DNA from 2 places in the Spongisporangium articulatum genome. Region 2 is predicted to be linked to the other one. Evidence: predicted binding sites of a transcription regulator. Region 2 holds the regulator's gene; the other holds the start of a gene.
The links. The regulator LexA, encoded in region 2, represses DNA repair genes until DNA is damaged. The targets are predictions, from matches to a motif close to TCGAACANNTGTTCGA.
Positions count from the first base shown of each region.

Region 1: the regulator LexA is predicted to act here: its motif matches at 2,240-2,255, upstream of ACIB24_RS20390 (DUF6504 family protein).

Region 1 is NZ_JBITLV010000007.1:271,231-275,436, forward strand. Features, by position in the region: gene ACIB24_RS20380 (DNA polymerase III subunit alpha) at 1-1,210, opposite strand, end outside; gene ACIB24_RS20385 (SAV_6107 family HEPN domain-containing protein) at 1,245-1,679, opposite strand; gene ACIB24_RS20390 (DUF6504 family protein) at 1,844-2,224, opposite strand; gene ACIB24_RS20395 (MmcQ/YjbR family DNA-binding protein) at 2,330-2,698, shown strand; gene ACIB24_RS20400 (hypothetical protein) at 2,817-3,080, shown strand; gene ACIB24_RS20405 (hypothetical protein) at 3,077-3,244, shown strand; gene ACIB24_RS20410 (hypothetical protein) at 3,332-3,796, shown strand; gene ACIB24_RS20415 (pentapeptide repeat-containing protein) at 3,938-4,206, opposite strand, start outside.
Region 2 is NZ_JBITLV010000003.1:314,131-318,336, reverse strand. Features, by position in the region: gene ACIB24_RS11095 (ATP-dependent DNA helicase) at 1-1,098, shown strand, start outside; gene ACIB24_RS11090 (acyl carrier protein) at 1,095-1,334, opposite strand; gene ACIB24_RS11085 (LysM peptidoglycan-binding domain-containing protein) at 1,476-1,853, opposite strand; gene lexA (transcriptional repressor LexA) at 2,045-2,791, shown strand; gene nrdR (transcriptional regulator NrdR) at 3,192-3,665, shown strand; gene ACIB24_RS11070 (vitamin B12-dependent ribonucleotide reductase) at 3,758-4,206, shown strand, end outside.

The DNA.
Region 1 (4,206 bases), on a different contig from region 2:
GTTCCTCGATCACCCCCAGCTCCTGGTCCAGCCGCTCGTGGACCCGCCGCCGGAAGCTCTCGTCGGCGTGCGGATAACGGGTCAGGACCTGGTGCTCGCAGCTCTCCCGCAGGGTGCGCCGCGCGTCCTCCTTGTCGGCCAGGCGCAGCGTGTGCAGCTCGGGGTACTGCGCGCTGCCCAGGCCGAGGTCGACCTTGGGCACCAGACGGCACCGCATCGCCAGCGACCGCGTGTGGGCCAGCAGCAACCGCGCCTCGTCCCGACCGCCCCCTCCGCCCAGGGCGTCGGCGATCTCGACCGCCCGGGCGACCATCTCATCGGTACCGGCGAGATAGCCCTCGGCGGTGGTGCTGTCGAGGTGTCGGGCGTTCAGCGGGACGAGCCGCCGGGCGGCGTCGAGGACGTCGGCGACCACCGCGCCGTCGGGTTCGAGGTGTCGGACGACGTTGGTCAGGACGGCGGGCACGCCCACCTGGCGGGCCAGCGTGAGCAGCTGGACGGCGTGCGCGCGGCCCGCGAGCGCCCCGCGCGGACCGCGGTGGTTCACCACCTCGACGGCCAGAGCGCCGGCCGGCAGCAGCGCACGCCACCGTCGCAGCAGGGCGGCCGCCCGGTCGGGGCGCCCGGCCAGCAGCGCGCGCCCGACGTCGGAGGCCGGGCCCAGCAGCACCACGAGCGCCGCGACCTCGGGGTGCTCCGGGTGGGCGGCGTGCCGCGTGACGAGGTCGACGTCGGCCACCGGGGTGCCGCGTTCGCCGCGCGCGTGGGCGGCCGAGACCAGCCGGCACAACCGGGCCCAGCCGACACCCGGCGGGCGCGGACCGTCGTCCGGACCGCTGATCGCGCGGCGGGCTACGAGGTCGGCCAGCGCCAGGACCGTGACCCGCGGGTGCCGGGGGTCGACCGCGGCCCCGCCCCGGACGGGAGCCTTGCGCACCGCCCGGGTGACGGTCGCGTAGCGGGGGGCGGCGTCGTCCTGGTCCAGATCGAGTGGTTCGACCGCCAGGTCGACGCCGAGGATCGGGGCGACGCCGTTCTTCTCGCAGGCCTGGACGAACTTGACCGCCCCGTAGAGGCCGTCGCGGTCGGTCAGGGCGAGGGCGTCCATGCCGAGTTCGGCCGCGCGGGCCACGAGCGCGCCGGGGCTGGTCGCCCCGTGCCGTAGCGAGTACCCCGAAGCGACGTGCAGGTGGACGAAAGGCTCTGACATGACCGGCCTTTCGTTCGCACCCGACTGAGGATGGCTACTCGCAGCTGGGCAGGTCGATGGGGAGCACCTGCTGGTAGGGCAGGCCGAGGGCGGACTCGACCAGGTGGTGGAACGCCTCGGCGTCCCGCAGCAGGTCGTCGGCGTCACGGCCGCTGACCACGTAGGCGCGCCCCGCCTCGATGGCGGCCCGACGGGCGGCGGTGGAGGCGAAGAACGTGGCCCACTCCCCCATTTCGGGGGCCACGCGGGGCAGCACCTCCCAGACGCTGCGCGGACCGCCGCGACCACCGGGCCGGCTGCGGACCGCGAGTACCGCGGCGGCGGCGCGCAGGGCGGCGAGGTGCGCGGTGACGTACCGCTCGCCGGGGGTGCGGGCGGCGCAGGCCGACAGCAGACCGGCGCGGGAGCGTTCGAGCAGCATGCGCGCAGCGGTGGAGACGGGCGGTCGCTCCAGGGTGGTGGCCGACATGTCGTCCTCCTCGTCGTCGGTGGTGCGTCGCCCACGCTCCCGTGGGTCGGTGAAGGGTTGCTGCGAATCAGGTGTGCTGGACCTGAGTGCCTGCTCGTCCTGCTCTTGCTCTTCTGGACGATCCGGAGGGTCGGCCCGTTCCGGGCACATCGGCGCCCACGTCTTCAGTCGGCGACGGCCAGCAGGCGCCAGCCCTCGCCGTCGGTGCCCCGGGTCGTCTCACGGGAGATGTCGTACACGCCGGCACCGACAGTCCGGGGCCCGCGCGCCTCCACGCGCCACACCTCGCGCTCGTGGTCGACCGCGACCTTGAGCGCCTGCCCCTCCGCGCCGACGGCCATCGGGAGGTCCTCCCCGACCGCGGCGGCGCGGACCGCGGGCGCGTTCCACCAGGCCTGCCGCTCGCGCCAGTAGCCGAGCACCTCACGGACGACGTAGACCCGGTCGCGCCAGATGAACGACGCGGGTGCCACCCCGGCCCCGGCGCCGGACGTGACATCCTGTGCGAGCCGTACCGCCACTGCCTCACCGATCCGCCGAGCCACCCGAACCTCCCCTTTTCGAACACGTGTTCGAACAGTTCGAATGTACACCGGGGCCCCCGCGGTCCGTCAATCGGAAACGCGGCCCTCTCGAGATCGGAGTGGGCGATGGTCGACGCCGACGACGTCCGCCGGCTCGCGCTGGGGTTGCCGCATGTCGAGGAGATCGCCTCGAAGGGGTTCGACTTCCGCGTCGGCGGGCACGGTTTCATCTGGTCCTACCCCGAGCGCGAACCCGGTCGACCGCGCCGCATCCGCACCGACGTCGCCGTGCTGTACGTCGGCGACGAGGACGAGAAGCAGGCGCTCCTGCTCGGCGAACCCGACCTGTTCTTCACCGCCCCCGGCTACGGCGACCAACCGCTGGTCATGGTCCGCCTCGCCGAGATCGACCTGCCCCGGCTGCACGAACTCGTGACCGACGCCTGGCGGATGCGCGCCCCCGAGGACCTGGCCGCCGACTACCGCGAACCCTGACCGGTCGAAGATCGGGTGGATCTGCGCAGCCCGGAGCCCACGAAGATCCACCCAGTGATGCGGTGGCAGAGCGGAAATCCACTGTTCGCGCCGCGTTCTCGGGGCTACGTTTCCGGCCATGAGCGGGCACGAGGGAAAGGCGGGGCCGGACGAGCGGCACCCCTTGGCCGACACCCTTCCCGGGCTGGAGGTCCACCCCCTGGAGCCCGGCTGGACGCCGCTCGAAGCCTTCGTCCTGGTCAAGTGCCTCGACGACGAGGGCGACGTCACCTGGGCCTACCGGACCACCTCGCGGCTGAACCGGGAGGAGTTGCTGGGTGCACTGATCGTCCAGGCCGACGTGCTGCGCAAGGAACTGCGCGACGAGTGGGACGACGCATGACCTCACCGCCGCCTCCGAAGGGCCAGGTCGTCCGGTACGCGACACTGATGGGCCTGGTCGTGGGCGGTCTCGCCGGGGTGGGGATCGTCGCGCTGATGAGCATCGACTACCTCCACTACCGGGGTGCCCCCGCGGAGCAGGCCGAATCGCCGGACCCGACCTGAGCAGCGGGGTAGATCGCGGCCCCTGGGAGGGCGCAGAACTACCCCACAACCACCCGCTGTCCGGCCCTCCACCCGCAGAATGTCCCGGTGACCCGCGTGAACGGCCGCTCGCCGCTGGCCGTGCCGAAGCACACGAGGAACCTGGGCCACGGAGGGATCTGGTCGCCGCGCCGGTGGGACCGCCCCAGCTTCTGGTTCGTCCTGGCCCTGAGTCTCGTCGCCCTGCTCGTCGGTGGGGTCGCCGCCGCGGCCCTCTTCGACTCCCCCGTGACCGGCACCGTCGTCCGGTGCGATTTCCGCCCCTCCACCGGCCGCTACTCGATGAACCACACGGTCTGCCGGACGCGGTGGTCCTCCGGCGGCCGCCAGCACGAGGACGACGTCGAAGTGCCGCACTGGATCGAGCCGGGCGGCACGGTGCCGCTCCAGGTCGACGGGGAGTACGCCACCGAACGGCACGAGAGCGCGACCATGGCGCTACTCCTGATCCCGGGCATCCTCGGCCTGCTGAGCCTCGTGCTGTTCGGCTACCCGCCGCGGCGGCGGTCATGACACGGGCGGCGCAGTCGAGCCCATGAGCCCCCGAGCAGTCGTCGATCACTGATCGGGGTAGTTCCGACCCCCTGGGAGGGCGCAGAACTACCCCACTGTCCGACGGCCGGCAGTGATGCCAATTGGCGTTCAGAGCAAAGCTCAGTCGACGGTGATGCCGAGATGGGCGGCCAGGGCCGGCGCGAGCGACATCAGCTGACCCGTATTGATCACCGCTCCGCGCAGGCGGTCGAACCCGGCGGCGATCTCCACCGAGGCACCGCGCAGGTCGACCGCCGACAGCCGGGCGTCGGTCAGGTCGAGCCGTTCGACCCGGCAGCCCGGGAACCGCAGACCGGACAGGCGGGCCGAGCCGAAGGTCACCTCGCGTAGCGTGCAGTCCTCGAAAACCACCGTGTCCAGAGCACTCT
Region 2 (4,206 bases):
GGGCTGCAGGCGGCCGTCGTGGCGTTGCGGGATGCCGCCCGGGCCCTGATGTCGCTGCTCGGCCAGGGCGAGAAGGACAAGGCCAAGGACTCGACCGACGGAACCGCCGACGGGGCAAGGCAACTCGCGCGCGCCGCGGTCGGTGAGGTGTTCGACGTGACCGAGCGGCTGGCCGGGGGAGCGGGGGGCCCGGGCAGCTTCGACGTGGTCTGGGTGTCGCGGTCGCGGCGCCCGTCGGGCCCGGGGGACGGCGGGGAGCGGATCGGGTTGCACGTGGCGCCCCTGTCGGTCGCCGGGTTGCTGCGGGAGCGGATCTTCTCGGACCGGTCGGTGGTGCTGACCTCGGCGACACTCTCGCTCGGGGGCTCGTTCGACTCCATGGCCGGTTCGCTGGGCCTGGCCGGTGACGAGTCGCCACCGTGGTCCGGACTCGACGTGGGCAGCCCGTTCGACTACCCGCGCCAGGCGATCCTCTACGTGGCCAAGACGCTGCCACCGCCGGGCCGCGACGGGTTGCCCGCGGCCGTGCTCGACGAGCTCGAGACCCTGATCCGGGCTGCCGGCGGGCGCACCCTCGGCCTGTTCTCCTCGCGACGGGCCGCGGAGGAGGCGGCCGACGCGTTGCGCGACCGGCTCGACGTGCCGATCCTGTGCCAGGGCGACGACACCACCGCGACGTTGGTCCGGACCTTCGCCGCGGAGCCGGAGACCTGCCTGTTCGGGACGCTGTCGTTGTGGCAGGGCGTCGACGTGCCGGGCGCCTCGTGCCAGCTGGTGGTGGTCGACCGGATCCCGTTCCCGCGGCCCGACGACCCGTTGCAGTCGGCCCGGGCCCGCGCCGTCAGCGAGGCGGGTGGCAACGGCTTCATGGCCGTCTCGGCCGTGCACGCGGCGCTCCGGCTGGCCCAGGGGGTGGGGCGCCTGGTGCGTTCGGACGACGACCGCGGGGTGGTGGCGGTGCTCGACCCGCGCCTGGCGACGGCCCGCTACGGCGGTTTCCTGCGCTCCTCGTTGCCGCCGTTCTGGTCGACGACGGACCGGGAGGTCGTGCTCGGAGCGTTGCGCAGGCTCGACGAGCGGGCCAAGGGTTCGAGCTAGGAGAGTGACACGCGGACCGCGGTGGTCAGGTCGGCGTAGGTGTGCAGCCCGTCGAGGAAGTCGTCGGGGAAGCGGACGTCGAGCGCGCGGCCCATCTCGGCCAGCAGCGCGACGGCCTGCTCGTCATCGATCATGCATTCGTACAGGTCGAGGTCGGCGGTCACGTCGTCGGGCGGGACCTGCAGCTGTCTGGCGACGACCGCGCGGACCATCAGATCCATCGTCGGATCACTCACGTGCCAATCCCTTCGGGGACTGAAGTACAGCCCTCCAGGGACTGCTGGACACCGGGACCATACCCGCAGGCTGCGCCCTGGCGGCGGAGAAGGACGCCCGGATCAGCCGTTGACCCGACGAATCGGGTCGAACTCCCCGGCTCAGGCCTGTGCGGGCACGGCGAGCCTCTGACCGACCTGGACGGCGGCCGTGGGCAGCGCGTTCAGCTCGATCAGCGCGTTCACGGTGTCGCGGCGGTCGACCCCCGGTGCCACCTCACCGGCGATCTGCCAGAGCGTCTCGCCCGGCAGCACCACGTGATAGCCGACCGGGACCTGGTGCACGTCGCTACCCGCCTGCGCGGTGCCGCTGAGCAGCAGGGCCCCCAGCACGACCGCGAGCAGCAGCCCGGTGGCCACGAGGAACCCGACGAGGCGCCGGCCACGGGCGGTCAGCCGCAGCGTGGAGGACCTCAGGGCCGGCGCCGGGACGACTGTGCCGACGGTGCCGACGGTACGGGGTGCGACGAGGGTGCTCACGGCGGCCTCCTGCTGGCTCGATCTTCGAACAACTGTCCGTCGAACGGGCGTTCGATCGAACAGGTGTATGTCTATCAGGCGGCACCGACAGAATCGAGACACGTTCGAACACGTGTTTGATTGTGTCGCGTCCGGCCCCTACGGTGATCGCGAAGACAGAGGTTGTCCGCCGGCTCACCAGGGAGGTCGTCATGACAGGTCGTGACCCGCAGGAGGAGGCCGGTGCCCAGGTGCACACGCTGCCCGACGGCCCACCCGGGGGCGACGGGCTGACGGCCCGCCAGCGGCGCGTCCTGGAGACCATCCGGTCGGCGGTCGAGCGGCGCGGCTACCCGCCGAGCATGCGGGAGATCGGCGAGGCGGTCGGCCTGACCAGCCCCAGCAGCGTCGCGCACCAGCTCACGGCCCTGGAGCGCAAGGGCTACCTGCGGCGCGACCCGAACCGGCCGCGGGCCATCGAGGTCATCCTGCCCGGCGAGTCCGGTCGCGTGGAGGTCCAGGTCGGCGAGGGCGCCGGCCTCGGGGTGGGCCTGGGTGAGGGGGCGGCCGGCGACGATCGCCCGGCACCGGCGTACGTCCCGGTCGTGGGGCGCATCGCGGCCGGTGGCCCGATCCTGGCCGAGCAGGCCGTCGACGAGGTGTTCCCGCTGCCCCGCCAGCTGGTCGGCGAGGGTGAGTTGTTCCTGCTGAAGGTGGTCGGCGACTCGATGATCGAGGCGGCGATCTGCGACGGCGACTGGGTGGCCGTGCGCCGGCAGCCCGTGGCCGAGCAGGGCGAGGTGGTCGCGGCCATGATCGACGGTGAGGCGACCGTGAAGACTTTCAAGCGGCGCGACGGTCACATCTGGCTGCTGCCGGCTAACCAGGCCTACCAGCCGATCCCCGGTGATGACGCCACGATCCTCGGCCGCGTCGTCGCCGTCATGCGCCGGGTCTGAGCGCGCGTCAGGTCCCACGCGAAGGTTCGCCGAGCGCCCGGTGCCCCGTCCGCGGGGGCCGGGCGTTCGTCGTCCCGCCCGTCCAGGGGGCGAACGGATGAGCCCCGAACTCATCACGGCGGGTAGAGTTTTGGTTGCGCAAAGTCACGAAGCCGTCGTGACCAGCGGCGGTCCCGCAGGCCGGCCCGGATTCCTCGCGACTTCCGAGCGACGCGGGCGTGGCAGGGTTGCGCCTCCTGGGGTTGAGGCTTAACGTCTACCCCCAGATGTTGTAGTTACACCGATGTGTTTCACCCAGATGTAGTCGCTCTTCCGCCTCGTACGTGGAAGGGGTCGGGGCGCCCGGGTGTTCTACGGAGTGCGACTGCGATACAGGTCGGGATCGCTGAGGAGGGTCGAGATGAACTGCCCGTTCTGCCGTCACGGTGACTCCCGGGTCGTCGATTCCCGCAGCACCGACGACGGCACCGCCATCCGGCGGCGCCGCCAGTGCCCGGAGTGCGGCCGCCGGTTCAGCACGGTCGAGACGGCCAGCCTCACCGTCGTGAAGCGTTCCGGGGCGAGCGAGCCGTTCAGTCGCTCGAAGATCATCACGGGCGTCCGCAAGGCCTGCCAGGGCCGCCCGGTGAGCGAGGACGACCTGGCCCACCTCGCCCAGCGCGTGGAGGAGACCATCCGCAGCACCGGGTGCGCCGAGATCGACGCGCACGAGGTGGGGCTGACCATCCTGGCTCCGCTGCGGGAGCTCGACGAGGTGGCGTACCTGCGGTTCGCCAGCGTCTACCAGGCGTTCGACAACCTCGAGGACTTCGAGTCGGCGATCACGCTGCTGCGGGCCGAACGCGAGCCCACGGGTGTGGAGCCACCCACATGAACCACCGCCGGCGGCGGGGCTGGGGAAGGTTTCGTCGCCGGCGGTCACCAAGCAACTCATACGTCCACTCGCACGATAAGGGGAATTCCAGCATGACGGAGACGGCTTCCGGCCGACCCGCGCATGACGCGCGACAGGGTTCCGAGCACGGCGACGCACCCCGGGTCCAGACCACCGGCCTGACCATCGACCGCGTGTACACCACCGAGGGGGTCCACCCCTACGACGAGGTGACGTGGGAGCGGCGGGACGTCGTCCAGACCAACTGGAAGTCCGGCGAGACGATCTTCGAGCAGAAGAACGTCGAGTTCCCGGAGTTCTGGTCGGTCAACGCCTCGACGATCGTCACCACCAAGTACTTCCGGGGGGCGGTCGGTACCGACGCGCGAGAGTGGAGCCTCCGTCAGCTGATCGACCGGGTCGTCCTGACCTACGTGAAGGCCGGCCGCGAGAACGGCTACTTCGCCTCGCCGGCCGACGCCGAGGTCTTCGAGCACGAGCTGACCTGGATGCTGCTGCACCAGGTGTTCAGCTTCAACTC